2 regions of the Clostridium sp. CTA-5 genome follow, and region 2 is predicted to be linked to the other one. Evidence: predicted binding sites of a transcription regulator. Region 2 holds the regulator's gene; the other holds the start of a gene.
The links. The regulator LexA, encoded in region 2, represses DNA repair genes until DNA is damaged. The targets are predictions, from matches to a motif close to CNAACANNTGTTNG.

Region 1: the regulator LexA is predicted to act here: its motif matches at 8,068-8,081, upstream of ACYUET_RS14690 (putative DNA modification/repair radical SAM protein).

What each region holds. Positions count from the first base shown of each region.
Region 1 is NZ_BAAAAT010000009.1:2,907-19,462, forward strand. It holds gene asrA (anaerobic sulfite reductase subunit AsrA) at 1-511, shown strand, start outside; gene asrB (anaerobic sulfite reductase subunit AsrB) at 504-1,298, shown strand; gene asrC (sulfite reductase subunit C) at 1,312-2,274, shown strand; gene ACYUET_RS14665 (manganese catalase family protein) at 2,423-2,986, opposite strand; gene ACYUET_RS14670 (spore coat protein CotJB) at 3,001-3,252, opposite strand; gene ACYUET_RS14675 (spore coat associated protein CotJA) at 3,265-3,432, opposite strand; gene ACYUET_RS14680 (M13-type metalloendopeptidase) at 3,777-5,822, shown strand; gene ACYUET_RS14685 (TIGR03915 family putative DNA repair protein) at 5,892-6,638, opposite strand; gene ACYUET_RS14690 (putative DNA modification/repair radical SAM protein) at 6,641-8,002, opposite strand; gene ACYUET_RS14695 (HAD family hydrolase) at 8,498-9,118, shown strand; gene ACYUET_RS14700 (hypothetical protein) at 9,489-9,611, opposite strand; gene ACYUET_RS14705 (FeoA family protein) at 10,181-10,390, shown strand; gene ACYUET_RS14710 (FeoA family protein) at 10,403-10,624, shown strand; gene feoB (ferrous iron transport protein B) at 10,713-12,857, shown strand; gene ACYUET_RS14720 (FeoB-associated Cys-rich membrane protein) at 12,942-13,121, shown strand; gene ACYUET_RS14725 (DUF1540 domain-containing protein) at 13,253-13,570, opposite strand; gene ACYUET_RS14730 (NADH peroxidase) at 13,657-14,199, opposite strand; gene nadA (quinolinate synthase NadA) at 14,506-15,417, shown strand; gene ACYUET_RS14740 (L-aspartate oxidase) at 15,422-16,556, shown strand, end outside.
Region 2 is NZ_BAAAAT010000001.1:836,100-852,655, reverse strand. It holds gene ACYUET_RS03970 (hypothetical protein) at 135-566, opposite strand; gene lexA (transcriptional repressor LexA) at 727-1,332, shown strand; gene ACYUET_RS03960 (methionine gamma-lyase family protein) at 1,393-2,682, opposite strand; gene hfq (RNA chaperone Hfq) at 2,757-2,990, opposite strand; gene miaA (tRNA (adenosine(37)-N6)-dimethylallyltransferase MiaA) at 3,045-3,974, opposite strand; gene mutL (DNA mismatch repair endonuclease MutL) at 4,007-6,058, opposite strand; gene mutS (DNA mismatch repair protein MutS) at 6,203-8,962, opposite strand; gene panD (aspartate 1-decarboxylase) at 9,380-9,754, opposite strand; gene panC (pantoate--beta-alanine ligase) at 9,790-10,632, opposite strand; gene panB (3-methyl-2-oxobutanoate hydroxymethyltransferase) at 10,652-11,479, opposite strand; gene ACYUET_RS03920 (Rossmann-like and DUF2520 domain-containing protein) at 11,479-12,429, opposite strand; gene ACYUET_RS03915 (hypothetical protein) at 12,620-12,790, opposite strand; gene ACYUET_RS03910 (hypothetical protein) at 12,872-13,300, opposite strand; gene ACYUET_RS03905 (MgtC/SapB family protein) at 13,462-14,160, opposite strand; gene ACYUET_RS03900 (DEAD/DEAH box helicase) at 14,195-16,556, opposite strand, start outside.

The sequences.
Region 1 (16,556 bases), on a different contig from region 2:
AGATGTACAAGAAGAAGAACTTAAAAAATTATTTAAACAAGATAAAGAGATAGAAATTAAGCCAGATTTTGTAACACAAAATAATGTAAATGTGTCTATACCAGAAAATCTTTCTTTAGATATTATGAAGTCTAAAATGTGGGAAGAGTATAGTTCACGTTGTATTGCATGTGGTAGATGTAATTTTGCTTGTCCTACTTGTACTTGTTTTACAATGCAAGATATTTTCTATACTGACAATGGTAAAGCTGGTGAAAGACGTAGAGTATGGGCATCTTGCCAAGTAGATGGATTTACTGATATGGCTGGTGGACATAGTTTTAGACTAGATAAAGGACAACGTATGAGATTTAAGGTAATGCACAAAGTTTATGATTATAAGAAAAAATGGGGATATCACATGTGTGTTGGATGTGGTAGATGTGATGATATTTGCCCAGAATATATATCTTTTTCAAATTGTATAAATAAATTGAAAGATGGTATGGAAGAGGTGTTAACAAATGAGTAAAAACGAATATATTCCTTTTTTATCACAAATAAAAGAAGTAATTAAACATACAGATATTGAATATACTTTCAGAATGGAATTTAAAGGTGATGTAAAACCAGGTCAATTTTTTGAGGTATCATTACCTAAGTTTGGTGAAGCACCTATTTCAGTAAGCGGTATTGGTGAAGACACTGTTGATTTAACAATAAGAAGAGTTGGTAAAGTTACTAATGAAATATTTAATAACTATGTTGGTGATAAGCTATATTTAAGAGGTCCTTATGGAAATGGATTTGATATTAATAATTATAAAGGAAAAGAATTAATAGTAGTTGCAGGTGGAACAGGACTTTCACCAGTAAAAGGAGTAGTTGATTATTTTTCAAACAATATAGAAGATGCAAAAAATTTCACATTAATAGCAGGTTTTAAATCTCCTAGTGATGTTTTATTTAAAAGTGATATTGAAGCTTGGAATAAAAATATTAACCTTATTTTAACTGTTGATAATGCTCCAGAAGGATATGAAGGTAATGTAGGTATGGTTACTAAATACATTCCCAATCTTCCAATTAAAGATATTAAAAATGCAGTAGTTATTGTAGTAGGTCCTCCTATTATGATGAAATTTACAGTGGCAGAATTTTTAAAGCTTGGAATAGAAGAAAATAATATTTGGATATCACAAGAACGAAAAATGTGTTGTGGAATTGGTAAATGTGGTCATTGCAAAATAGATGATACATACATTTGCTTAGACGGACCAGTTTTTAACTATTCAAAAGGAAAATCTTTAATAGATTAGGAAGGAGTTAATTATGGATTTAAATACAAAAAAAATTAAAAAGAATGCATTTAGAGTCACAAAAGTAAGAGGATTAACTGCTTCTAGAATCAGAGTTCCAGGTGGACATATGCAAGCAGAACTTTTAGGTAAGATTCAAGAGATTGCACAAAAATATGGTAATGGTACTATTCATATAACAACACGCCAAGGATTCGAGGTACCTGGAATAAAATATGAAGATATGGATAAGGTAAATAAGTTATTACAACCTATAATTGAAGAATTAGATATAAATCAAGAAGTACCAGGTAAAGGATATACAGCTGCTGGAACAAGAAATGTAGCTGCTTGTATCGGAAATCAGGTTTGTCCTTTTGCAAATTACAATACAACTAATTTCGCAAAAAAAATTGATAAAGCTATATTCCCAAATGATTTACATTTTAAAGTGGCGTTAACAGGATGTCCTAATGATTGTATAAAAGCAAGAACTCATGACTTTGGGATAATAGGTATGACAGAACCACAATATGATATAGATAGATGTGTAAGTTGTGGAGCATGTGTAAAAGCTTGCAAGAAAAAATCTGTAGATGCCCTTAAATTTGTTAATTATAAGGTTGTTAGAAATGAAGATAAGTGTATTGGTTGTGGAGAATGTGTTATAAATTGTCCTACTGGTGCATGGACTAGAAGTAAAGAGAAATATTATAAATTAGTTATTATGGGTAGAACAGGAAAGAGAAATCCACGTTTAGCAGAAGATTTTTTAATTTGGGCAGATGAAGAGAGTATAATTAAGATAATTTTAAATACTTATAAATTTGTAGAGAAATATATTGCTAAAGATGCACCAGGAGGAAAGGAACATATAGGATATATTATTGATAGAGTAGGATTTTCAGAATATAAAAAATGGGCTCTAGAAGGAATAGAATTTCCTGAAAAAACAATAATTAAACAATGTGTTTATTGGGGCGGACTACACTTTTAATTAAATAAGACACATGAAATAAAATAATAGATCAACGATATGCCTAAATCAAAAAGCTCTATTACTTTTGTGGTAATAGAGCTTTTTGCAATTTCATATTTTAATGAAATTCAACAAATTTTAAATTATACTATTTTTATGAAGAATGCTATCTTTTACAAAAGTGATCTTGAACATTATTTAAAGCTTCACCAAATCTTTGATAGTGAACTACTTCTCTTTCTCTTAAAAATTTTAGTATATCTTTTATATCTTGTTCATCGGTTAATTGAATTAAATGTTCATAAGTTGCTCTTGCTTTTTGTTCAGCAGCCATATTTTCATGTAAGTCTGCAATGACATCACCTTTAGCTTGTATATAAGTTGCAGTCCATGGGTTTCCAGTAGCATCAGTATAAAATGTTGCTTTTCCATGATCAACATAATGCCCACCAAGTCCAGCTTCTTTTAATTCGTCTAAACTTGCATTTTCCATAAGTTGATGCGCCATAGTAGCAATTATTTCAACATGAGCCATTTCTTCTGTGCCTATATCTGTAAGTAAAGCTCTAGATTTTCCAGTAGGCATTGTATAACGTTGATTTAAATATCTAAGAGCAGCACCTAACTCTCCATCAGGGCCTCCATATTGAGATATAAGAAATTTAGCCATCTGAAGATCTTTACATTTAAGATTTACTGGATATTCGAGTGTTTTTACATAATACCACATAAATTTAAATCCTCCTAATCATAATTTTCCCAAGGCCAAGGTTTTTCAACCCAAGCTTTTGAATCTTCTTTAAAAGAAGTACCAAAGTTGGTAAGTGGGCCATAATTTTTTTCATATTCATTAATTAGACAAATTAGTTTATAAGATAAAGTTTCATAATCTTTTTTTGCATCTTTATCCTCAGGAAAATTATCTAGAAATAAATTTAAGTCTATAGCGGCAAATTGATAAATTCTTATATTATCTAATAACTCTTTTTCAGACATAATATATCACCTCTAACATTTATTTTTTTTCTTTTCATCATAAGGTTGATAAAGGGATTTGAAAATTGTTCCTTTATCAAAGGCTTCTTTGCATGAAAATAAATTCTCATATTTTTGAGGTAATATATATGCGCGAGCATATTCCTTTTGTTTATACATACAGTTATCATCTCTGTACATAAAAAAATTCATCCCTTCAATTTGATTACTCAATAAGTATAATATGCAATCTTAAAGAAGATTGTGATAATTCATGTAAAAATATGCGTTTTAATATTTTTGATTAAAATTCACGTTTTTGAGTTGATAATATAATTGCTTATTTTAATATGAAAATTAACTTTAACATAAGAATAATAGTTTAAATAAATTCTTATAAATAAAAATAGTTATTAATATTTAAAATAATACTATAGATTATAAATTAAAGTTTTTCTTAAGATAAGTCTATTTAATTTACCAGTTTATATTACTATGGTAAAATTGTGTAAAGTAGATTTATATTTAATAAAAAGGAGGATGAGATGAAAAAAAGAATATTATCGATATTAAGTATTTTGGTTTGTTTAATTACCTTACTTCCCACTAAATACTCAACAGTTATGGCATCAGAAACGTCTCAAGAAAGTTTAAATAAGAATAGCGAGATAAGATTACAAGATGATTTTTATAAAGCAATTAATCAAGAGTGGATTAAAGATTCTAAACTTAAAAATGGGGAAAATGAAAAAAGTGAATTTATAAATCTTAAAAATAAAGTTAAAAGTGAAATGAATACTATATTTGATGAATTATTAATCAATCAAAATAAGTATAGTGAAAATAGTGAAGAAAAAAAAGTTATTAATTTATATAATAATTTTATTAATATGGAATCAAGAAACAAACAAGGTACTGAACCAATAAAAAAATATATAGATCAAATAAAAGATGCAAAAAATTTAGATGAACTTACAAGATTATTTTCTAATCCAGAAATAAATATATTTAATAATTTAATTCAATTTAATGTAGAACCAGATAATAAAGATGGAAAAACTAATGTGCTATACATATATTCAACTCCACTTTTTTTAGGAGACTCAGCTCAATATAAAAACCCATCAGAAGAATTTAATAAAAATAAAATCATAATGGGAAAATATTTAAATAATGTTTTAAAGTTAAGCGGTTATAATGCTGAAGAGGCAAAAGAGAAGGTTAATAATTTATTTAAATTTGAAGAAATGTTAGCACCGTCTATGTTAAGTATACAAGAATTTTTTAAACAATATAGTACAAATCAAAGTATAGGTGAAATTTGTAGTGCTAAAGAAGTAGCTCAAAAGGCACCTAACTTAAATCTTTCATATATAATGAATGAATTAGGATATAATAAAGCTGATAAAGTTATTTTGCTTGAACCTAAATGGTTAGATAAGTTAAATGAATTATACACAGAAGGAAATTTACAGATTATAAAAGATTATACTGAAGTATGCTTAATTTCATCTGCATCTCAATATTTAAGTAAAGATTTTAAAGATGCATATTCAGAGTTTGAAAAAGAGTTATATTCATTAAAAGAAGAAAAAACTTTAGAGCAAGAGGGAAGAGAATATGTAGAAAAAAATTTTGGTATGTTGTTTAGCAAATTATATGTTAAAAGATATTTTACAAAGCAAGCTCAAAAAGATATAGAAGAAATTACTAGTGAAATAATAGAAACTTATAAAAAAAGAATTAACTCACTTGATTGGATGAATGATTCAACTAAACAAAGTGCTATAAGAAAGTTAGATTGTTTAAAAGTAAATATAGGATATTCAGGTGAATGGAAAGATTATTCAAAATTAGACTTGAAATCATATAATGAAGGAAGTTCACTTTTTGATAATACAGTAAATTTAGAACTTTTTTCATATAAAGAAAAATTAAATAAACTTAATAAATCAGTTACAGAAGAAAAATTACCTTTTGATTTGGGTAAACCACAAGATGTTAATGCATATTATGAGGCAAATACCAATCAAATTATTATTCCAGCAGCAATATTACAACCGCCATTTTATGATGCTAATGCAAGTAAAGAAGTAAACTTAGGTGCAATAGGTATGATTATTGGACATGAAATTACGCATGCTTTTGATAATACAGGAGCTAAGTTTGATGAAAATGGTAACATTAATAATTGGTGGAATGATGAAGATTATAAAGAGTTTACAGAAAAAATACAAAAAATAATAAATTTTTATGGAGAAATTGAAGTATTTCCAGGGAAAAAAATTGATGGAAAGTTAACAGCAGGTGAAAATATTGCAGATATAGGATCAATGACTTGCATGTTAGATATATTAGATACAATGAAAAATCCAAATTATGATGCTTTTTTTAGAAGTTTTGCTACTACATGGCGTAATATAGCTACTAAAGAATACAAAGAACTTTTATTAAAAACTGATAGTCATTCACCTAATAATATTAGAGTTAATACTGTTCTACAACAATTTGAAAAATTTTATGAAACTTATAACATTACAGAAAAAGATGATATGTATATTAAATTAGAAGATAGATTAGCAATTTGGTAATAAATTATTAAAAGATTTTTAAGAGTAGTTATTTAAATAATAGCTACCTTAAAAATCTTTTTTATTCTTTTAAAAATTCTGAGTTTCAAATATATGTTTCCAATATCGTTTAGGCATCATTCTCATTTGCAGCCTAGAATTTTCTCTTTCTTTTATATTTGTAGATTTAAAATAAGCATTCCAAAGAGTAGAATAATCATCATTAAGAAGTTTAAGTTTTTCATAATCATCAATATTCATACTAATTATTTCATATGAAACAGAATTATAAACTAAGGCTTTTTCTCTAGATATGTCATGAATAATAAAATATTCATTAGGAAATCTTTTTTTAAAATGTTCACCTATAAGTTCTAATATATCATTATCGGGTTCAATTGAAGAATAAAGAAATTTATCTTCAATAGATTTAAATCTAATAAATCCTTTAAATCTATGACTTTCAGAAGTAACTCTTTTATTTATTGTATCAACAAGTCGTACTTCATCAATATTTAAAAATGAATGTATATTATAACTAAGCTTGAAAGCTATTTTTAAATATTTAAATATAAGCATTTCTTTATTTTCATAGTTACTTAAATAGACAATATAAATTTTTTTCAAACAAAGATTATCTATCTTATTTAAAATAGTATCTCTAACTTTTTTAAATTTATCATTTTCAGTATTAATATTAATAATTTCATCAAATAAAAGAGGTATATTAGAAGAAGTTTTACTATAAATAGATGTTGGTGGAGTTTTACTATAAAAACAATAATAAATGGAAGTTAATAAACCTTCAAAACTACCATCATATAAAAATATTTTCATAATTAAAATTCTCCATTTATAGCTGTAATTTTGTCACTTAATCTAAATATATTATTTTGGTCATTAGGTAAAATAATTCCTGATGGAGTTATTTTTTCATCTAACTTAGATTGATCAAAAAAAGATATTTGATCAGGATGTGGAGTATTTGTTTTAATTATATTTTGTTCTAAAAGTTTATTTTTTATCTTGTTATCATCAAATGAAACCTCTCCATAGTATTTACCATTACATGTAATAAAATATTTTGCTCTTTTTAAAGTTACTCTTAATTTCTTTAAATCATCAAATGTTAATTTCTGAAATCTTCTAACTTTTAATATTTTTTTTACAGAAGTAACACCAATACCAGGTATACGCAATAATTTCTCATAGGAAGCGGTATTAATTTCTATAGGAAAATCATTTAAGTTAGATAATGCCCATGAGGTTTTTGGATCAAAATTTAAATCAAAATTATCATTTTCGTTTTTTAATAATTCATTTGCTCTAAATCCATAATATCTAAGTAACCAATCAGCTTGATAAAGTCTGTGTTCCCTCAGGGTTGGAGGATGAGCTATGTTAGGTAATAATTTATTATCTTTCACCACCGGAACATATGCTGAATAATAAACTCTTTTTAATTTATATTTATCATATAGTGATTGAGATAAACCAATTATTTTAGCATCACTTTCAGGTGTGGCTCCTACAATTAATTGTGTACTTTGTCCACCAGGTACGAATAAAGGAGTACTTTTTATTGTTTTTTTCATTTCTGTATAGTTAATTATAGAATTTTTAATTATTCCCATAGGTTTTAATATGGTATCTTTACTTTTTTGAGGTGCCAAAAGTTTTAGACTATCATTTGATGGAAGCTCAATATTAACACTCATTCTATCTGCATATCTGCCAGCTTCTTCTATTAGGCGTCTATCAGCACCAGGTATTGCTTTTAAGTGAATATATCCATTAAATTTTTCTTCTATTCTAAGTTTTTTTACTGTTTTTAGTAAGAGCTCCATAGTATAATTTGGATTATTTATAATAGCAGAACTTAAAAAAAGTCCTTCTATATAATTACGTTTATAAAAATTAATAGTAAGATTACATACTTCTTCAGGCGTAAAACTAACTCTTAAAAAATCTCTAGATATAGCATTTACGCAATATTTACAATTAAAAACACAATTGTTTGAAAATAAAATCTTTAAAAGCGATATACAGCGACCATCAGGGGTAAAGCTATGACAAATACCACTATTAGAGGCATCACCAATTCCTTTATTGAGATTTTTTCTTTTTGAACCAGAGGAGGAGCAGGAAACATCATATTTTGCAGCTGCTGAAAGAATTTTCAATTTATCCATTAAATCCATTTTAATTACACTTCCTTTTTAATAGGGTAAATAGAATATATGTTCTCATGAGATATATTATACTACGAATATATGTTTGGTTACAATGATTTATAAAAATAAAGCAGATGTATAAGTACTCTAAATATAAAGAAGAATAAAAAGTAAATTAGTTACTAATCATAGTAGTAATTAATATATATATTCTAATTAAGTTATTACATTTATAATCTTTTATAAAATTTTTATAGAAAATTATGTTTTGAATTAATAGTATCTAAATTAGAAGCATATATAGCATAAATTTTCTATATAAGTTCCTCACTATACTAGTAAGTCATAAAATTTATAAGTATTATAAGATTTATATTAATGAACAAACTTTATTGGAACTTATATATTATAAATATGTTATATGTAGATATGTTTTAATTTAAAGATTAGAATGTAAACCAATATTACCTGAAAAAGTAAAGTAGTATATAATTAGGATATAAGTAAAAAGGAGGTAAATTTGTGGATAGTCTTATTTTTGATTTAGATGGAACGTTATGGGATGCAACAGAAGCTTTTTATGTATGTTGGAATGAAGCTTTTTTAAAGTATGATGAAACAAAAACTGGTATGACACTTGAACAAATAAAGAGTGTTATGGGAATGACCATGAATGATATAATGGAAAAGTTTTTTCCAGGTTTAGATGAAAATTGTAGAGAAGATATAATAAAAGAATGTGCTGATATTGAACTTAAATATTTAGTAGAGAATGGTGGAAACCTATATCCTAAACTAGAAGAAACACTTAAAGAATTATCTAAAAAATATAAGTTATTTATAGTTAGTAATTGTGTTGAAGGATATATACAATGTTTTTTAAAAGCGCATAATTTAGAAAAATATTTTTTAGATTTTGAAGATCCAAGTAGAACAGAATTACCTAAAGCGGAAAATATTAAAATAGTAAAGAAAAGGAATGATTTACGTAGTCCAGTATATGTTGGAGATACTAAATGGGATGCAGAAGCTAGTAAGAAAGCAGGAGTACCTTTTGTATATGCAAGCTATGGTTTTGGGAATTTACAGGAATATGATTATGTAATAAATAAATTTGAAGATTTATTGGACTTAAAAAGGTAAAGTAAGTATATGTTTTAAAGTTATGTTTATACTATAAAATATCAGCATTTAGTTAAAAAATAACTAAAAATAAACAAATGTAAGTTAACTATTATTAGGAATGATAATAAAAACAAAAGATTAATATGAGAGAAATTGAATCTTATATTAATAATTTTAGAGAGGAAAAATATAATTTAGAGTTAATAAATTTCTTAATAAGTAGAAAAGATTGGTATTTCTAAATCCTTGAAGTATTTAGAAATAAGAGTTAGGTTGTTTTTAAATTTTATATTTTCAGGACAACCTAACATTTATTTATAATACTAATGTGTAGTATGCTAATGGGCTGTACATAATAATTTTTCTACAAATTTTTATAGAAAGAAATTTAGTGATTATTTTTTTTATTCTTTTTAAAGAATTTTTTACCATATTTATAGATAAATGCAATGATAATTGAATATATCAATATAATACCAACTGTAAGTAACATTGCTTTCATACGATCCATAATTAACACCTCTTTTTATAAGGCACATTCAAAAAAATAATAAATTAGTACGCTCGTCTATTTTGTGTCATACTGACGAAGAATATATAACGCCTCTTTAATCTATTATTTTATTTCATGTAGCTAAGATTAAGTATAAGAATATTTTAACATAATATGTTAATTAATAGAAGAGAAAAAGTAATTGTTTACATAAAATATTTAATATTAAAGAAGATTATCTCGAATAGTTAATAATTATTTTGAGATAATCTTTTTTGTTAGTTTTTATATTAAGATATTAAATTTGAACTTTAATATAGTCTTATATTTACAAATATAGAAACAATAATCAAAACCTCTAAAAAATGATCAAATTAAAAAAATAAAAGGTTTACAATTAAGGAATGAATAAAAAATATAAAAGTTACTGAAAATCATTTGCAACTTCTCAGAAAAGTGATATCATATTAGTATGATAATCATTATCAATAGTTAAGAAAAATCGATTGGACATGCTATAAAAATATACTTTTTATTATGTCTAATTGTTATGAATATTTATTTAATAAACTTAGGGGGGAAGATATATGCCATTAATATTAGCGGATAAGGGTAAAAGTGTATTTATCAAAAAAGTTAGTGGAAATGACGAAACAAGAAGATTTTTAGCTAGTTTAGGTTTTATTGTGGGTGAGGCAATTACTATTATTTCTGAAATCGGAGGTAATGTAATAATAAATGTAAAGAATAGTAGAATTGCATTAGACAAGTCTATGGCAAGCCGAATAATCGTTTAGGAGGATTAAAAAATGAGTACATTGAAGGATATAAAATGCGGACAAACTGTTAATGTTGCCAAAGTTGATGGGGTAGGTGCAGTTAGAAGGCGTATTATGGATATGGGAATAACAAGAGGGTGTGAAATTTTTGTTCGTAAAGTTGCACCACTTGGAGATCCAATTGAAATAACAGTTAGAGGATATGAATTATCCCTTCGTAAATCGGATGCAGAAATGATTGTTGTAAAGTAATATCTAAAAAGTGATTTTTACAAGTAAGATATGTGACTTGATTTTTTATGCTTAAGTTATAAAAACAAGTAAACAAGGAGGAATAAAAATGTCAATTAAAATAGGTCTTGCGGGTAACCCCAATTGTGGTAAGACAACAATGTTTAATGAACTTACAGGTTCAACACAATATGTGGGTAACTGGCCAGGAGTAACAGTTGAAAAAAAAGGTGGAAAATTAAAAGGTCATAAGGATGTTGAAATTATAGATTTACCAGGTATTTATTCTTTATCTCCTTACACACTTGAAGAAGTTGTAAGTCGTGATTTTATGATTAATGATAAACCAGATGCAATTATAAATATAGTTGATGCTTCTAATATTGAAAGAAACTTATATTTAACAACTCAAATTTTGGAATTAGGAATTCCTACAGTTGTAGTATTAAATATGATGGATATAGTCAGAAAAAATGGCGATAAAATTGATGTTAACAAACTATCAAAATTATTAAGATGTCCAGTTGTAGAAGCTTCAGCAGTAAAAGGACAAGGTGTTAAAGAGGCAGCAGAAAAAGCTATTGAAATTGTAAATCAAAAAAATGAATTTATTTTACCTTTCAGTGGAGAGGTTAAACAATCTATAGAATCTATAGAAAAAATTGTTGATGACAATATTTCTTATGAAGGTATGAAAAATAGTTGGATTACAATTAAATTATTTGAAAGAGATAAAAATGTTTTAGAAAAATTAAAAATATCTTCTGTAGTTTTAGATGAAATTGAATCAGTTATAAAAAAATGTGAATCTAAACTTGATGATGATAGTGAAAGTATTATTACTGAAGAACGTTATTCATTTATTGGAGACAATATATCAAAGGTTATAAAGAAAAATCGTAAAAGAAGCGAAACAACATCAGATAAAATTGATAAAATTGTTACAAATCGTTTCTTAGCACTTCCAATTTTCGCTTTTATTATGTGGGGAGTATATTACATAGCAATAAGTACAATTGGAACTGCGATGACAGATTGGGTAAATGACACATTATTTGCAGAGATTATTCAAGGAAATGTTTCGGATTGGTTAGTAAGTGCAAATGTTGCTGATTGGCTACAAGGATTAATTATAGATGGGTTAATTGGTGGAGTAGGAGCAGTACTTGGATTTGTACCTCAAATTATGGTTTTATTCTTCCTATTATCTTTACTTGAAGATTGTGGTTATATGGCTCGTGTAGCTTTTATCATGGATAGAATATTCCGTAAGTTTGGTCTGTCAGGTAAATCATTTATTCCTATGCTTATTAGTTCAGGTTGTGGAGTGCCAGGAATAATGGCAACTCGTACAATGGAAAATGATAGAGATAGAAAAATGACAATTATGCTAACTACATTTATTCCATGTAGTGCTAAGTTACCAATTATTGCATTATTTGCAGGAGCAATTTTTGGAGGAGCATCTTGGGTAGCACCTTCAGTATATTTTTTAGGCATTATAATGATAATTATATGTGGTATTATTTTAAAGAAAACTAAATTATTTGCAGGAGATCCTGCTCCTTTCGTTATGGAACTTCCACAATATCATATTCCAAGTTTAAAAGGTGTGTTAATGCATATGTGGGATAGAGGAAAGGCATTTATTATAAAAGCTGGTACAATTATTTTCGTTGCATGTGGAGTAATATGGTTCTTAAAATCATTTAATTGGTCATTAGAAATGGTTGATACTGGTGAAAGTATATTAGCTAGTATAGGTAGTGTAATAGCACCAATATTTGCACCACTTGGATTTGGAGATTGGCAATCAGCTGTTGCGACAATTACTGGTCTTGTTGCAAAAGAAGGGGTTGTTGCTACATTTGGTGTTTTATTTGGTATTGCTGATGCGACAGAAGAAGATCCAACACTTCTTATGAATGTTGCAAGTATGTTTACTGTAGTTAGTGCATTCTCATTTATAGCATTTAATATGCTTTGCGCTCCTTGCTTTGCAGCAATAGGTGCAATAAAGAGAGAAATGGGTTCATGGAAATGGACTTGGATTACATTAGGTTTCCAAACAGGTACTGCTTATATGGTTGCTCTTTTAATTAATCAAGTTGGTAATGCAATCTTATTGGGTGGTAGTATAGTAGGAGCAATAATTTCTATTTTGATAGTTGTTGGAATTGTAAGTTTTGTTATAATAGTTTCTAAAAATTCTATAAAAACTCAAACAACTCCTAAGTTAAGTTATACAAAATAATTCATATTATATACTCATTCATTAAGTTTTATTTGATGAATGGGTATATAATTAAAAATATTTAATTGAAGGAAGTGATATGTTATGATAGCAACAATTTTAATAAGTGTTATTATATTTGCTTTGATGGCTTTAGTAATAGCAAAACAAGTTAAAAAAGCTAAAAATGGTGAAGGTGGTTGTGGATGTGGATGTTCAGGTTGTCCATCAGCTAGTGCTTGTCACGGCATTAAATTTGCAGAAGAAAATAATAACATTAAATAAATGAAAGGCAAGTATTTACGATTAAGTATAATACTTGCCTTTTCATAAAGATTATATAAATAGATTAAATAATGTGAGAACATTTTATTTTTCCACATTATTATTTTATTATTCATATAAAATAAATAGTTTTATTTACGTTTAAAACTTTCACATTGAGTTTCTGTATACATGTTTGGATTAGAACCATCAACAGTTATAGATGAAAGATCACAAAGTTTATTATAATTATGTTTACATGTTTCAACAGAACAAACAAGACAATCACATTCACTAGAACTGTTAGTATTATTAGTTAAGTCACTATAATGTTTTTTATCTAAGAAAGATCCGCAGCATGTATCACAATCTTTTTGTGCGGATTGCCCACCAATATCAACACGATTAGCATAACAAGTACCAGAACAGTTATGAGAGCAATTAGTTACACCACAATTAATTTTTTGCATAAAAAACACTCCTTTTAATATAAATTTTTAGCTATATAAAAATGGTTTAGAAAATATTTTCTGTTGTTAATATTTAATTTATAAGTTTACTTAAAATATCTATCTAATAGACCTTTAAATGCTCTTCCATGTCTAGCTTCATCTTTACACATTTCATGAACAGTATCATGTATGGCATCTAAATTATCTTTTTTTGCTAATGTTGCTAGTTTCTTTTTACCATCACAAGCACCAAATTCAGCTTCTACTCTTGCTTTAAGATTAGCTTTTGTATCTGGTACAACAACTTCACCTAAAATTTCAGCAAATTTAGCAGCATGTTCAGCTTCTTCAAATGCAATTCTCTTATAAGCTTCAGCAACTTCAGGATATCCTTCTCTATCAGCTTGACGAGACATTGCTAAATACATACCAACTTCAGTACATTCACCAGTAAAATTAGCTCTTAAAGCTTCAATAATTTCAGATGATACATCACTTGCAATTCCAATTCTATGCTCATCTGCCCAAGTCATATCTTCTTTCATTTCAATAAATTTATCACTGCCAACTTTACACACAGGACAAATTTCGGGTGGGGTATCACCTTCATGAATATAACCACATACAGTACAAACAAATTTTTTCATTATAAATCCTCCTAAAAAATCCTTATCAATAAATTAGATAATTTATTTTAAATTAAAAGTTTTTTTATTTAAGTAAATATACTAATAACACACAATTTCAAGTATTCCCTAAATTAAATAAAATTATTTAATTTTAATAAGAGTTTATATTTGTAAATAATAAATATAATGATTAGCTTTTGATGCAAATAATATATGGAATTAATTTTAATTTTTTCTATATATTGAACAGAAAAAGTAGAAATGCTATAATTACCTACATAGGTGTATATACACCTGTAAATAAATTATAAAAGTGGTGTAATTATGTGGGGGACATTAAAAGATAAAATATTAAAATTAAAAAAAGAAAAGAATGCAATTATTCTTGCTCATTATTATCAGCCAAGTGAAATACAAGAAATAGCTGATTTTATAGGAGATTCTTATTATTTAAGTGAAATAGCTAAAAAATGTAAAGAAGATGTTATAGTATTTTGTGGAGTAAATTTTATGGCAGAGAGTGCAAAAATACTATCTCCGAATAAGCATATTTTAATTCCGAATAAAAAAGCAGGATGTTCAATGGCTGATATGGCTAGTAGTAAGTCTTTAATAGATTTAAAAGAAAAGTATCCAAAAGCTTATGTAGTTTGTTATATTAATTCAACTTATAATGTAAAAGCATATTGTGATGTTGTTGTAACATCATCAAGTGCATTAAAAATATTAGATAATGTATCTAATAAACAAATAATATTTTTGCCAGATAAAAATTTAGGAGAATATATATCAGAATTTTTTCCAGATAAAGAATTTATATTATGGGATGGTTTTTGTAAATGTCATAATAAAATAAATAAAAATGATATCTTAAAATTAAAAAAACAACATATTGATGCTGAAATATTAGTTCATCCAGAGTGCAAAAAAGAGGTTAGAATGCTTGGAGATTATATAGGAAGTACAAATGGAATAATAGAATATGCAACAAAAAGTAAATGCAATAAATTTATTATAGTAACAGAAGAAGGCATTTTACATGAATTAAATAAAAGAAATCCTAATAAAAAATTTATTTTCCCAGAAAATAGAATTTATTGTGAAGATATGAAGAAAACAACTCTTGAAAATTTATATGATACTTTATTAAATATGAAAAATGAAATAGTGTTAAATGAGGAGATTAGAAAGAAAGCATTAAAATCTTTAGAAAATATGCATAGGTTAGGGGACTAGTATTATGAATAAGTTTGTAGATGTACTAATAATAGGTTCAGGAATATCAGGATTATATTGTGCATTAAACTTAAGAAAAGATTTGAAGATTTTGATTGTTTGTAAAAGTGAAATAACATGTACTAATACTTATTTAGCTCAAGGGGGAATATCTACAGCCATAGATAAAAATGATATACCTTTATTTATATGTGATACTTTAAAAGCTGGTAAGTATGAAAATGATATAGAAGCAATAAAAATTTTGGCGAATGAATCAATGAATAACATAAGAGAGCTAATATCAATAGGAGTAGAATTTGATAAGGATGGTAATGGAAATTTAAACTTTACTAAAGAGGGAGCACATTCTGTAAATAGAATAGTTCACACAAAAGATAATACTGGTGAAAATGTTGCAAAGGCACTTATAAATAAAGTAATGCAATCTGATAATATAGAAATTTATCAGGATACGTATTTTGTTGATATTATAGAAAATCAAAGAAAATGCATTGGTGCAATATTAATTAAAGAAAACAAACAGATAAATGTATATTCAAAATGTGTAGTACTTGCAACTGGTGGTATAGGGGGATTATTTAGCAATTCAACTAATCAGAGAGTATTAAAAGGTGATGGAATAGCTACTGCAATTAAGCATGATATAGAAATTAAAGATATGAATTATATCCAAATTCATCCGACAGCATTTTATCAAGAATGTGAAGATAAAAGAAGATTATTAATATCTGAATCTTTAAGAGGAGAAGGTGGGAAGTTATTAAATATAAATGGAGAAAGATTTGTAGATGAACTTTTGCCAAGAGATATAGTATCAGAGGCTGTATATAAGGAGATGAAAAAAACAGATTCCCATTATGTAAATTTAGATATAAGTTTTTTAGGAAAAGATTATATAATTAGTAGATTTTCATCAATATATAAAGAATGTTTTAAAAGAGGTGTTGATATTACTAAGGAATATATTAAGGTTTCTCCAGCTCAACACTTTTTAATGGGAGGCATAAAAGTAGATTCTAACTCATTAACATCAATGGAAAATTTGTATGCAGTAGGTGAGACAAGCTGTACAGGTATTCATGGAGCAAATAGATTAGCAAGTAATTCTTTACTTGAGGGGCTTGTATTTTCAAGAC
Region 2 (16,556 bases):
TAGTTTGTTCTTAATATTCTTTTAATTATTTTACATAATATTTATACTGAAAACTAAAAGAAAATTTTGGAAAATAAAAAAGGTGAAATAAATTTAATTTATTTCACCTTTTTATCTATATATTTTAATAAATATTATTTTTTGCTTTTAAATCTTCTAACCCCTGGATATACTTCCTCAGTTAATTCATCTATACTTTCTTCATCAAATAAATCAGTATCATCTAAATATTCAATATGATCAAAAGCATCTTCATATTCCACTTCTTCATTTGTTTTAATTTCATTTACATTAAAATCCTTTGAATCAATAAATTTAGAATATAAAGCTTTTAAATCAACATTGCTTTCTTCAAATTCTTTTAATTGTTCATCATCTAAAGATGATTTCAAATTATTTAAAAATTCTTCTTCTAATATTTTATTTTCTTCTTTTGTTTTTGCAATATCTTCTATCTTTATCGCTTTAGTATCTATACCATCCATTTCTAAGCATTTACCACAATTATCACATAATTTATTTTGATATATATCACAATAATCATCGTCAGTATATTTATTTTTCATTTATAACACCTCTATTTCTATTCTGAAATCGTCATTATATTATATCAAAACCATTGATTTAACGCAAATTTTAGTTTATAAATTTAATACAGAACATAAGTTTGTTATATAAGAAAAGCTATGATATAATAGCTATAAGATAGAGAGGTGTAGCGTAACAATGATAGAGAGTAAAGATAGGCAATCAGAAATATACGAATTTTTAAAAACATATACAGAAAATAAAGGATATCCTCCTTCAGTAAGAGAAATATGTGAAGCTGTTTCATTGAAATCAACTTCAACTGTACATGGTCATCTTAAAAGATTAGAAAAAAAAGGACTTATTAAAAGGGATCCAACAAAACCAAGAGCATTAGAGATAGTAGAGCTTGCCAATTCAAAAAAAGAAATGATTAATATCCCTATCGTTGGGAAAATAACAGCTGGTATGCCAATACTTGCAACAGAAAATATAGAAGATTCTTTCCCTATACCACTTGATTATATAAAGCATAATAATGAATTGTTTATGTTAAGAGTATCTGGTGAAAGTATGGTTAATGCAGGCATTAGAAATAATGATCTTGCTATTATAGAAAGTTGTAATAGTGCATTAAATGGAGATATTGTAGTTGCATTAATAGATGAAGAAGCAACTATTAAAAGATTTTATAAAGAAATTGATCATATTAGATTGCAGCCTGAAAATGATTCAATGGCTCCAATCATAGTTGATGATTGTAAAATTCTTGGAAAATTAGTTGGAATATTTAGAGCATATTAATAAACTCACATAACTAGGCTATCTCAAAAACATCTTAGATTTGAGATAGCCCTATATTTATTATTTTACATCTAAAACTTTACTTAATCCTAATAAAACACCTATTTTACCATGATCAAAGTTTAATCCACCTTGGATATATGCAATATATGGTTCTCTTATTGGACCGTCAGCTGATAATTCTATTGTTGAACCTGAAATAAATGCACCAGCGGCCATGATTATTTCACTATCATATCCTGGCATTGCCCAAGGTTCGCATACTGCAAAAGCATCAATAGGTGATCCTGCTTGGATTCCATTACAAAATTGAATTAACTTTTTAGGATCGCCAAATTCGATAGCTTGTATAATATCTGTTCTTTTATCTGTTGAAGCTGGAAAGCCTTTAAATCCTGCAAGTTCCATTACTCTTGCACAAAATATAGCAGTTTTAACTGCTTCTATAGATACATGAGGTGCAGAGAATAAACCTTGATATAAACTTCTCATTAAGCCATAAGTTGCACCGTACTCCCCTCCTATTCCAGGAACAGTTAGTCTATAAGCGGCTTGGTCAACATAATCTTTTTTCCCAACTATATATCCACCGCCTGGTGCAATTCCACCACCTATATTTTTCATAAGTGAACCTGCCATAAGATCGGCTCCAACTTCTGTTGGTTCAATACTTTCTATGAATTCACCATAACAGTTATCAACAAATATTATTACATCTTCTCTAATTTCTCTTATATGTTTAATAACTTCCTCTATTTCTTCAACTAAAAATGATTTTCTTGAAGCATATCCTGTACTTCTTTGAATATGTATTAATTTTATAGTATTATCATTTTTTAATGTATTTTTTATTTCATCAAATTTAAATTTCCCTTGTTCATTTAATGCTATTACATCCGTTTGTATTCCATACTCATCTAAAGAACCTATATTTTTCTTATCAGTTAATCCTAGAACTCCAAGCAATGTATCATAAGGCATGCCAGAAACACATAGTATTTTGTCTCCTGGTCTAACATTTCCCATCATAGCTGCTCCAATAGCATGAGTACCACTAACGAAATGCGGTCTAACTAATCCAGCTTCAGCTTTAAAAATTCTAGCATATACTCTGTCTAATGCATCTCTTCCTAAATCATCAATTCCATAACCAGTTGTATTAGTAAAATGAGAATCACTTATTCTTTCATCTTGAAATGCTTTTAAAACCTTAAGTTGATTATACTCTCTTATTTGATCATATTCTATAAATATTTCTTCAGTATCCTTGATAGCTTGTTTATATAATTTGAACGCCTCTTCATTAACATTATAATTATTAATTAAGAATTCTTCTGTTTTCTTTAACATATGTCTTATTCTCCTCCTAGGTGTAAGTAACTATATTTTGTCAAAAAGAAATAGGCAAAATTATTGCCTATTTACTAACTTTCGTTATCTACAAATAAAATGGGTTTAGCTGGAGTTACTGTTGTTATTGCATGTTTATATATAAGCATTTGATTTCCATCTGAATCCAAAATAACAGTAAAACTGTCAAAGCCTTGTACAAACCCTTTTAGTTGAAATCCATTTGAAAGATATATTACAACAGGGATTTTATTTTTTCTTGCACCATTTAAAAAAATATCTTGTAAATTATTTTGTTGCTTATTCATCAAACTATAGTTACCTCCATTGCATTATTATTTTTCTTTAACAATATTATAACCCTACTTATTACTTATGTCATCAACAATTTTAGCTAATATTTCCTCATCTGATAACTTATCTTTATCTAAGAAAATACATCTTGGATCTCTTCTAAACCAAGTTAATTGTCTTTTAGCATAATTTCTAGAGCCTTGTTTTATTAAATTTATAGATTCTTCTAAAGATATTTTATCTTCTAGATAATAAAGTATTTCTTTATATCCAATTCCTTGCATAGATTGCATATCTGAAGTATATCCAAGTTTTTTAAGTTCTATGCACTCATCTATCAATCCTTGATTTATCATAATATCAACTCTTTGATTTATTCTATTATAAAGTTTTTCCCTATCCATTGTTAATACATAATAAAATACATCATAATCTGTTCTATAGAATTCATCTCCAGCATTATATGAACTAAATGGCTTTCCAGTAGTTTTAAAAACTTCTAACGCTCTTATAACTCTTTTTCTATTATTAGGATGAATAGAATTAAAACTTATAGGATCAATTTCTTTAAGCATAGCATGAATATAATTATTTCCATGCTCATTAGCTAGATTTTCTAAATGAGTTCTATATTCTTCATCTTTTTCAGATTCAGTAAATGTTACATTACAAGTTAAAGAGTTTATATAAAGTCCAGTTCCTCCAACTATCATTGGAAGCTTTCCTTTAGTTATAATTTCATTTAGTGATTTTTCTCCTAATTCTTTAAAATCAGCTACTGAAAACTCTTGTTCTGGAGAGATTATATCTATCATATGATGCTTAACATCTCTCATCTCTTCTTTTGTAACTTTAGCAGAACCTATATCCATTTGCTTATATATTTGCATCGAATCCGCTGATATAATTTCACCATTTAATTTCTCAGCAAGTTTTATAGAAAGTTCTGTTTTTCCTACAGCTGTAGGCCCTCCTAGAACTAGTATCTTCTGTTTCATTGAATCATTCCTTCTATAATTAATTATAAACTTTAAACTATACGCCTAAATTTTTTATCTATATCTGTACTAGTAAATTGAACTATCGTAGGTCTTCCATGTGGACAGTGAAATGGATCATCTATATATCGTAGTTCTTCAATTAATTTAGCCATTTCAAGCTCATCTAAAGAATCATTTCCTTTAACAGCTGACTTACAAGCCTTAGTTGCTATTGCATTATACTTAACTTCAGTTGTTTTTCCACTTCCTAAATTTTTAAGATTATCTATTATATCTAAAAATAAACTTTTAGGATTAAGCTTTCCTAAGAAATAAGGAACTTCTTTTAATGCAATAGATGTTCCACCAAACTCATCTATTGTAAACCCAGCACTTTTAAATACATCTTTGTTTTCTTCAAAATAAGAATAATCATCAATGCTTAAATCAATAAGTGTTGGAACCATTAATGGTTGTATTATAATTTCTCCAGCACTTATCTCCTTTAGATATTTTTCAAATAATATCTTTTCATGTGCCGCATGTTGATCAATCATATATAACGTTCCATTATGTTCTCCTAATACATAAGTTTTATTATATTGACCAATTATTCTTATTGCAGGAAATTTAGGAGTTCTTATTATATTATCAGATTTAGTTATATAACTATTTGTATTTTCCTCTACAAAATTTGGTGTATGATTTTCAGTATTTATATTATCACAATGCTTAGATATTGTATTATAAGTGCTTAATGTACTTTCTTTATTATCAGGTATTATTAAAGATTCTTCACTAATAAGTGTACTTTTTTGCACTTTAGAACACATGTTCCTTTTATTATTTTCTAATTCTAAATCATTATGGTCGTTTTTTAAGTCAATAGGAATATTACAAATGGTTTTTTCTTCATCTTCATGATAAATTTCTTTATTATTTTCTCTAATTGAGGTATTCACTATATCTAATGATGTTTTATTAGTAAAAGAACATTTGTTCGCTTGAACTTTTTCCTTCTCTTCTTCTATCTTAAAAGTTATCTCTTCAATAGTTAAATCATTTTTTTTAGTTTTAGTCTCATTTTCTTCTGGAATAGCAAATGTATCAAATATCTCTTCTTTTAACGCTTTATGCACTATACCAAATATTTTTTTGAAAATAAATCTTTCATCATTAAATTTAATTTCTGCTTTTGTTGGATGTATATTAACATCAATGTATTCTGGATATATCTCAACAAATAATATAAAGAACGGAAATTTATTTGAAGTTGAAAAAGATTTAAATGCTTGTTCTATAGCAATTCCAAGAGGCCTATTTTTTATATATCTATTATTTACAAAAATACTTTGATTATTTCTAGATCCTCTTGCTATCTCTTCTTTACCTACATATCCATATATCGTCACAAGATCAGAAGTATCTTCAAAATATACTATGTTATCAGATATACTTTTATTATATATTGTTCTTATAACATCTTTAAGATTTCCACTGCCATAAGTATGAAGTACCTTCTTACCATTATTAAATAATTTAAAACTTATATTAGGATGAGATAATGCTATCCTGGTTATAATATCTGTAATTAAAGAAGCTTCCTTTGAGGTTGTTTTTAAAAACTTCTTTCTCGCTGGTACATTAAAAAATAAATCGCTTACTTCAATTATTGTACCTTTATTGATTCCACATTCTGTTACTTCTGAAAAATTGCCACCTTCAATTGAAATTTCATATCCATATTCTTCAGTTTGTTGTTTTGATTTTAGATTAACCTTAGATACAGAAGCTATTGATGGAAGAGCCTCTCCCCTAAACCCTAAAGTACTTATACTATATATATCTTCTGATATTTTGATTTTGCTAGTAGCATGAGGTAAAAAAGCTTTAGATATATCATCTTTATAAATGCCATCTCCATCATCTACTATTCTTATAAGATTAATTCCACCTTCTTCTATTTCAATTAATATATTTTTAGAATTAGCATCTATAGAATTTTCAACTAATTCTTTTACAACTGAACACGGTCTTTCAACAACTTCACCTGCTGCAATTTTATTTGCAGTATCTTCATTTAAAATATTAATCCGTTTCATATAATTAACCTCCTTCCATTTATATTTTATACAATCTCTAAATACATTAGTTTATTTATATAAAATCTAAGATAAATTTTTATATTAAAACCTACAAGTTGTATACTAAAAAATTACTGCTATTTTGAAACTTAATTTAGAACGTTAATTATTAAGCTTCTTAGCTTCACCAACTAATTTATATAGTATATTCATAGCTTCCATTGGATTTAATGTTAATATATCAACGTTACTTAGCTCTTTAAGAAGTGCTTCTTTTTCCATAAATTCAAAGTCAAGTTGTATAGTATCTGAATTAGATTTCTTTTTATTCTTATTATTAAAATTATCTTTTGAATTTTCTAAGTGAATAAAATCTTCTTCCTTAATTGAATTTGAATTCTCTATTTTTTCATTTGTAATTGGAGTTATAACTTCTCTCTCATATACAGAATCACAAGCTATTTCTTTTTTATTAGTTTCTATTTCTGATATATTGTGTATATCAGAAATATCAAATGTATTTTCTTTTTCTAATCCACTAAGAATTTCTCTAGCTCTATATATAACCGTATCTGGAAGTCCTGCAAGTTTTGCAACCTCTATACCATAAGATTCATCTGCACCACCTTCAACAATCTTCCTTAAAAAGATCACACTATCTTTCATTTTCTTAACAGCGACAGAATAGTTCTTAACTCCTGGTATAACCCCTTCAAGCTTTGTTAATTCATGATAATGAGTTGCAAATAATGTTTTGCATTTTAAGTTTTTATTTCCTGTTATATATTCAATAACTGACCAAGCTATTGAAAGTCCATCATATGTTGAAGTTCCACGTCCTACTTCATCTAATAATACTAAACTTTTAGATGTTGCATTTTTTAAAATATTAGACACTTCCCACATCTCTACCATAAATGTTGATTTACCACCTGCTAAATCATCAGATGCACCTATTCTAGTAAATATTTTATCACATATTGATATATTAGCTGAAGAGGCTGGTACAAATGAACCTATTTGTGCCATTAGAGTAATAAGTGCAACCTGTCTCATATAAGTTGATTTACCTGCCATATTAGGACCAGTAATTAATAAAAGTTCTTTATCTGTTTGATTTAATGTAGTATTATTAGAAACAAACTCACCTTTTCCAATTACCTTTTCAACAACTGGATGACGTCCCTCTTGTATGTCAATTAATCCATCTTCATTAATTTCTGGTTTAACATAATCATTTTCAAGTGCCACTAATGCTAACGTAGAAATTCCATCTAAACTTGATATTATTCTAGCACTTTTTTTAAGTCTTGCAATTTCGTTTTCTACTTTATCACGAATTTCAGAAAATAAATCGTATTCTAAATTTATAAGTTTTTCTTCTGCACCTAAAATTTTATCTTCCATTACTTTTAGTTCTTCAGTTATATATCTTTCTGCATTAGCTAAAGTCTGCTTCCTTATATATCTTCCCTCAGGAATAGAACTGTAATTAGATTTTGAAATTTCAATGTAATATCCAAATACTTTGTTATATCCAACCTTTAATGATTTGATTCCCGTAAATTCTCGTTCTCTATTTTCAAGTGCTACAATCCATTCTTTACCATGAAGTTTACTTTGACGTAATTCATCAATAACTTCGTTATATCCATCTTTTATTATATTACCTTCTTTTATACTTAAAGAAGGATCTTCCTTAATAGAATTCTCTAATAAATCTTTGATATCAGATAACTCATCTAATTCATTAAAATATTCCTTTAAAAGTTCAGAATTAGCATATTTTAATAGTTCTTTAAGAGAAGGTATTCTTTCTAAAGAAGCTTTAAGAGAAAGCATATCCTTAGCATTTACATTTCTGTTAGATATTTTACCAACAATTCTTTCTATATCATATATTTCTTTAAGAGAACTCCTTAAATCTTCATTAAAACTTATTGAGTTAAATACCTCTTCAACCCCTGTTAATCTTTTTTCAATCTCAGATTTAATTATCAAAGGTTCTTCTATCCACTTTCTTAAAGTTCTTCCACCCATAGATGTTGCACTTTTATCAAGTACCCATAAAAGGGAACCTTTTTTACTTTTTTCCCTTATACTTTCAGTAAGTTCTAAGTTTCTTCTTGAATTACCATCTATACTCATGTAGTTTACTATTTCATATTGTTCTAATAAATTTATATTAGTTAAACTCATTTTTTGAGTTTCGTATATGTACTTAAGTAATACTCTACTAGTAATTTCTCTTTCTTCAGTTAATCCAACAACTTCCATATCAGAAAATTGTTCTATAAGTTCTTCTTTGCTAACTAAAAATTCCTTAAAATTTTTCTTTGATATAAGTGCAGAACTTACTGCTTTTATATCTTCAATAAATTCCTCACTTAAGGTTTCGTCTACTAAAATTTCTTTAGGGGCTACTTTTGAAATTTCATCTAATAAGCTTATCTTTATATTATCAAATGAAGTTACTTTAAATTCCCCAGTACTTATATCAGAAATAGCTATGCCTATTCTATCGTCATTTATATATAGAGACATTAAATAAGTATTATCATTTTCTAACGTACTATTAGCATCTATAAAAGTACCAGGTGTAACTATTTTAACAACTCCTCTTTTAACAATCCCTTTAGATTTCTTAGGATCTTCAAGTTGCTCACATATAGCGACTTTATATCCTTTATTTATAAGCCTTGGAATATAAGCAGCTGCAGCATGATGAGGTATTCCACACATAGGGGCCCTTTCTTCAAGTCCACAACTTTTCCCTGTAAGTACTAATTCAAGCTCACGAGAAACAGTAATAGCGTCTTCAAAGAACATTTCATAAAAATCACCTAATCTATAAAATAAAATACAATCACTATATTCTTCTTTAGTTTTCATGTATTCTACCATCATTGGCGTTAAAGCCATAATAAATTTCCTCCTTTAGTAATAATCTTACTTAACTAAATAAGATTATTTTAAAATTTTATAACGTATTTAATATAAAGAATTAATTATATTAGTTGTTCATTATAATATATAAATCGCTTTATTAATAATTAATTACTCTATTTAAATAAGAAATTCAGTTTTATTTTATCATAGGGGGAAGTAGTAAGCAAAACTAAGATTTTATTTAATCTTTTATAACAAAAATTTACTATATGAAAATCATCTCAAAAATCTAATTTAAACTAACATTTATTTAAAAGCTAAATAAAGGACTACCTCAAATAACTAAATACGTTTTTGAGATAGTCCTTTTCAAAGTCATAGAGGTTAATTAGTAATATAAATTACAGTAGGTTTTAAAACCCATTATATATTTTGAGTTCTTACAATAAATTATTCATTAGATTCATAATTTGTTACTTCTTTTATTGTATTATCATCTTTCATAAATACAACTTTAGGTTTATGTTTTTTAGCTTCTTCTTCATCCATTTGACAATACGCTATTATAATAACTTTATCTCCAGGTTGTACAAGTCTTGCAGCAGCTCCATTTAAACAAATAACTCCTGAATCTCTTTTTCCTGGAATTACATATGTTTCAAGTCTTGCTCCATTATTTATATCCACAATTTGAACTTTTTCATTTTCTAATATATTTGCTTGTTCCATTAAGGTTTTATCTATTGTAATACTTCCTACATAATTTAATTCTGCTTGTGTTATTGTTGCTCTGTGTATCTTTCCTTTTAACATTGTAAGTATCATATTTAAATTCCTTCCTTTATGTGCTTTTATATACTCTAAATATTAAATGTAAAATTATCTATTAATCTTGTTTTACCAATATAAACTGCTATTGGTATTAAAGCATTAGTATTTACTATTTCTAGATTCTCTAATGATTCACTGTCCACTATTTCAACATAGTCTATTTTAGCTAAAGGTTCTTTGTTTAATTCATTTATTATAATATCTTTAATTCTTTTAGAATTTCTTTCACCATGATTTAATTCTTCTTTAGCTAATGAAAGACTTCTATTTAATACTAATGCAGCTTTTCTTTCTTCCTTAGAAAGATATACATTTCTAGAGCTTTTAGCTAGTCCATCTTTTTCACGTACTATAGGACATGATACTATTTCTATATCTATATTTAAGTCTCTAACTATTCTCTTTACAACAGCTATTTGTTGAGCATCTTTTTCTCCAAAATAAGCTTTATCTGGAGTAATTATATTAAAAAACTTAGAGAGAACTAAACAAACCCCCTCAAAATGCCCAGGTCTTTTTGCTCCACAAAGTACATTTGTAAGTTTTGAAACAGAAACTGTTGTTGATTTATTATTAAAATACATTTCTTCTTTATTAGGATTAAATACTATACTTGCTCCAGATTTTTTACAAATCTCTAAGTCCTTATCTATATTTCTTGGATAACTTTCATAATCCTCATTAGGACCAAATTGTGTTGGGTTTACAAATACACTGACAACCACCTTATCATTTTCAGATACAGCTTTTTTAATTAAACTTTGATGACCTTCATGAAGAGATCCCATTGTCGGTACATAGCCTATCTTTAAACCATCCTTTTTCCAGTCTTTGATTATACTTCTAAGGTCTTTAATTTCTTTTAATAACATTGCATTTAACCACCTTTAATTAATATAATTTTTCTAATTCAGTTTCATTTATTTTAAAGCTATGTTTATCTTGTGGGAAAGAGCCTTCTTCAACTTCACTAATATAAACTCTTATTGCTTCTCTCATAGTATTTCCTACATTAGCATATTGCTTAACAAATTTAGGAACAAAATCATCAAACATTCCGAGCATATCTTGATAAACTAAAATTTGTCCATCACACTTATTGCCAGCACCTATCCCTATTGTTGGAATAGATATCTCTTTTGTTATAAGTTCTGCTACTTCTTTAGGAATACATTCAAGTACAATTGCAAATGCACCTGCTTTTTCAATCAATTTAGCATCTTCTATAAGTTTTCTTGCAGCACCTTCATTTTTTCCCTGTATCTTAAATCCACCAAAAGCATTAATTGATTGAGGAGTTAATCCTAAATGCCCCATAACTGGAATTTGAGCATCTACGATAGCTTTAATCTGATTTATTACATTTGCCCCTCCTTCAAGTTTAACTGCATTTGCCCCTCCTTCTTTAATCATTCTACCCGCATTTTCAACAGCTTTTTCATTTGAAATATGATAAGATAGAAAGGGCATATCACTTACTATCATTGCCTTTTTAGCACCTTTTTTTACTGCTTTTGTATGGTATATAATTTCATTAACAGTAACAGATAAAGTATCATCTTCACCTTTTATAACCATTCCCAGAGAATCCCCTACTAAAATTCCGTTAACACCACTTTCATCAATAATTTTTGCCATTGAATAATCATATGCAGTAAGCATACTTATTTTTTTGCCTTCATTTTTTAATTTTTGAAAAGTTGATATTGAGTTTTTCATTACTCTATTCCCCCTAAAACTTCATAAATGTCTTTGTGTTTTTTAGAATGACTAAATAAATTGTTTAATGTACTCTCTTCATAAAAATCTACTGAGTTATTTGTAGTAGAATAATCTCTACATTCTTTCAATGAAGTGAGTTTTAATAAATTTAGAGATAGTACTTTATAAATATCTTTATGTTCTTCTTTTATCATTAAGATATGATTTTTTACTGTCATAACATCCCCTCTTACCACAGGCCCTGTTAAAGATTTAACAAAGCCTTTATCAAAAATACTTTGAATATTACCTTTAACAAGAGGGTAAATAGCTTCTAATGCTTCTTTTTCGTTTAATCCTAAATTAATAAAGTATTCAGTACCTATTTCTAACAATGACAAAACCAAATTAGAAACTAAAACGTTTGCTAAGTGGTAAATTGATGAAGTGTCAGATGATCTAATAAAATATTTATTACCTAACTTAGTAAGAAGTTTAATAATTTCTGAATCCTTATTTGTTATTTCTCCTTCCACTGAAAAAAATATATTTCCTAACTCTTTTAAATCTGTATTTTTACTTGAAAATGCGAATATTGGGTGTATGGAATAGGTTAATGCACCAGAACATTTTGCATTAATTAATATATTTGATGATAATGAACCACTCGTGTGGCAAAAAGATTTGTTATTAAGATCAAATTTTGATAGCTGTTTATCTATAGTTGAAATGATGTCATCAGGTGTTGTAATAAATAATATGTCACTTTCTTTAACAAGATCTTCTAAATTATAATAAAGCTTTGATTTAGTAATATTAGCTGCTTCTTGTGTATTTAAAACATTCTTTCCATAAAAGCCAGTTAATTTTATCCCTTTATGAGTAAAGTAGCGCGCTAAAGATACACTTACCTTCCCAGGGCCAATAAATCCTACTCTAATAGTATCACCTCCATAGTGATACAACATCCTAATTTCAATCTCATTCCTATAGATATGAGTTGCTATATATTATTAATTATTAAAAATTTCTGGTGAGGTTCCATAAGATACCACCCAAAATTATTTTAACATCATATTATAAATTTAACAATTAGAATTTTTTATAAAAAAATAGAAATTATAAATTAATTATAATTTCTATTTTATGTCGATATAATCACTTATTTTTTACTAATACGTAGTATTTTCCGTATCTTTTAACTGGTTTTATTACCTCAAAACCATTAATAAATTCTCCAATTTCTTGATCTTTAGCAACTTCTATTAGAATATTATCTTTTTTATTTTTTTTTGTTCTATCTATGATGATCTTCTTTTTAATTGGCATATAATATAATACTCCTATAATATTAATAACTTCTTAAATATTATATTTAAAATATTTCTAAAATGTGCCATATAAACTTTATTATAAAAACATTTTTAATTTTTCTACATTATTTTCTTCAAACTCTTGTAATTGTTTCATTAAATTTAAGATATCTTTTTCAGCATCATTATATTTTCTAATATTTTTTATCGCATCTATAATCCCCATATTACTTCCTAGTATAAGCATTTCAGCAATATGAGATGGTGTCTTATTCGCTAAAGTTTGAATATTAATCATAATGTAAGTTCTTAACTTTTCAACCGTACCTATACCTTTTTCATGATAATCATTAAAATTAAGAAGTTCCTTAGCTTTTATATGTATTTCTTTATAAGTTTTTAATTCTTCATTTAAATGTTCTTTAAAACTTTTATCTTCAACTAACTCTATTAATTTGTTAATTGTATCTACTCCCATTTGTGAATTTTGATATATAAAGTTTAAAAGTTCTGCATTTCCATTCATAATTGTTACACTCCTTTTTAAAATAGTGTGTACAAAATATCTTATAACTATTCTTATTTATTAATCTAAAAAAGAGATTAATAAATAAAATGCTATCCTAAAAAGAAAAGACACCTACATTTCTGTAAGTGCCTCGCATAGCTTTTATTATTGACAAAAGTTTATATCATTTCTTCTACAGAACAAACTCCATCAATATTATGAAGAGATAATATATATTCCATATGATCCCACTTTTTAATAAGTTTCAATGTCATTATTAAACCAATAATTTTTTTATTTTCCTCATCAATTGTTTTTCTTAATTCAATATTTGATATCTTAGTTCCATCTTTTTTAACGGAAGAAATAAAATTAGCTACCCCACTAATATCTTCAAATTTCACATAGATATCCATAGTTTTAGAATGGGTTTGCATATAAGTGTCTAGTTTATGTAGGCCTGTTACTACTCCAAACAAATATATACATGATATAATTGCACCTTCATAAAAGCCTATTCCTATTGCTAACCCCATACAAGCACATGCCCAAAGTCCTGCTGCTGTTGTAAGACCTTTAACTTGATTTTTACCAACAACCATTATAGTTCCTGCACCTAAAAAACCTATTCCACTTATAACTTGAGCTCCCATTCTACTAGCGTCACCTGATAATTTAAGTATATCAGTCATATATTGACTTGTTATCATAATAATAGTTGCTCCAATACATACTAAAATGTGTGTTCTAAATCCAGCAGGTCTATTTTTTCTACCTCTTTCAGCACCAATGATTCCAGCACAAATTGTTGCTAATGTAAGTCTTAAAATAATTGATATAGTATTAATCTCTCTTAAATAGATCATTAATTCATGCATACTGTCACCCACCTTTAGTGATACTTTTAAATGTCTAATTAAACAAACTTAAAATTTCTTCTTCTTTCAATGTACTTATTAATGAACCTACACTTAAATCATCACTTAAAATTTTATCAATAAGTTCTCTTTTAACATCTTGAAGTTCAACTATTTTTTCTTCTATAGTTCCCTGAGATATAAGTTTTATAACTTCAACAGTATTTTGTTGACCTATTCTATGTGCTCTATCTGTAGCTTGATCTTCAACAGCTGGATTCCACCAAGGATCAAAGTGTATTACTATATCAGCACTAGTTAAATTAAGTCCTGTACCACCTGCTTTTAATGATACTAAAAATACTGAATTTTCTCCTTCATTAAATTCCTCTACCATTTTCATTCTATTAATAGATAAAACTGAACCATCTAAGTACGAAAATAAAATATTATTTTGCTTTAAGATGTTAGCTATATTTTTAAGCACAGAGGTGAATTGTGAGAATACCAATATTTTATGTCCTTCACCAATACTTTGATCTAATAATTCTATAAGTGCTTCTATTTTGCCACTTCCTCCTGAGTAATTTTCCATTACTATGGATGGATCTAAACATATTTGTCTTAGTTTTGTTATATAAGATAGTATTTCTATTTTGCTATTTTTAAACTCATCATCTTCTACTTTTTTTGATATTAAGTCTTTAGCATAATCAGAATAAGTTTTATAAACTAATTTTTGTTCGTCACTTAATGGTATTAATAAACGCTTTTCGATTTTATCTGGTAATTCTTTAATTACATTTTTCTTATATCTTCTTAATATAAATGGTTTTACAAGTCTATTAAGTTCTTCCAATATTTCTTTTTCTTCTTCAAGTCTTCTATAATATCTTGTTGTAAATCTCTTCTCATTAAAAAGATATCCTGGCATTATAAAATCAAATATTGACCAAAGCTCCATTAAAGAATTTTCTATTGGAGTACCTGTTAATGCAAATCTTCCATTAGCATTGATGGTTTTTACAGCTTTTGCACTTTGTGAAGAGGGATTTTTAATGTTTTGAGCTTCATCTAAAATACAATAACTAAATTCCATTGTATAAAGATCTAAATCCCTTTTTAAAAGATTATATGTTGTTATTATTACATCATAATCATTATAAGATTTAATTAAACTTTCTCTATCTTCTTTATTTCCATTTACTATACATACTTTTATAGAAGGAGCAAACTTTTTAAACTCATTAAACCAGTTATATATTAATGAAGTTGGTGCTACTATAAGTGAATGTGAATTGGATTTTGATAGTAAAAATGTTATTGCTTGAAGAGTTTTACCAAGTCCCATTTCATCTCCAAGTATTCCACCAAATCCTAAATAATCAAGTGTTCTGAACCAATTATATCCATCCTTTTGATACTCACGCAATGTAGCTTGAACACCATAAGGAGGTTGAAACGCCTTATTTTTAATATTTTTTAGTCTTTCTTTAAGTTCTTTTAATTCATCTCTTCCAGTTATGAACCTCAAATCTTTATCTTCTAAATATTGTTCTAAATAAACAGCTCTATTTTTATTAACCTCAATAAAATTATTATTTAAAGTTTCTTCTAAAAGCAAATTATCTAATAGTGTTAAAGCTTCTTTTAAATTTTGCTCTTCTAAATCCAAAAATTCTCCATTTTCAAGTTTATAATATTTTAAATTATCTCTAAAGCTTCGAAGTATATTTGATGTTTCTTCCTTAGAAATATCCCCTAAAACAAATTCAAAATTAAAATAATCATATTTTCCTTTTCTAATTTCTCCTTTGAAATCTGATTTAGATATATTCTTTATACCCTTAAAACGCTCAGAATAAAATACCTCACCATAATCTTGTAATTTTTCTACTTCATATCTAAAAAATTTAAATATACTATCATCATCTTTTAAAAAAATAAACTTGTTATCTATTTCTTCAAACCCTAGTCTCTTTATTAACCCATAAACTTCTTTTTCTTTTTGGGCATCTCTATATATAACTTTATCTTTAAATTCTTCAAAATGATTAAATTCATGTCCAGCATAAGATACTTTTAAAGTTAAATATACATTTTCCCTTTCCTTATCAAAATAAAATTTGAATGTAACAGGTGCTATTATTACTTTATTTTTGATTGATTTAGATAATATTAATCCATTTGTCAACTGCTGTATTGACGGTATTAATTCTTTTAATATTCTTTTTTCATCACTTTTATTAAATGTAATACCTGAAGTTGCATTAAATACTTTAAGATAAGGACTTAATCTTTCACATTGCTCTACAGATGGTATATAAATTGACGTACCATATAAAAATACATCTTCATTTTGAGTAAGCGCCTGCGGCATACCATTTGGTGCTTCTAATATAATATTATTATTCCTT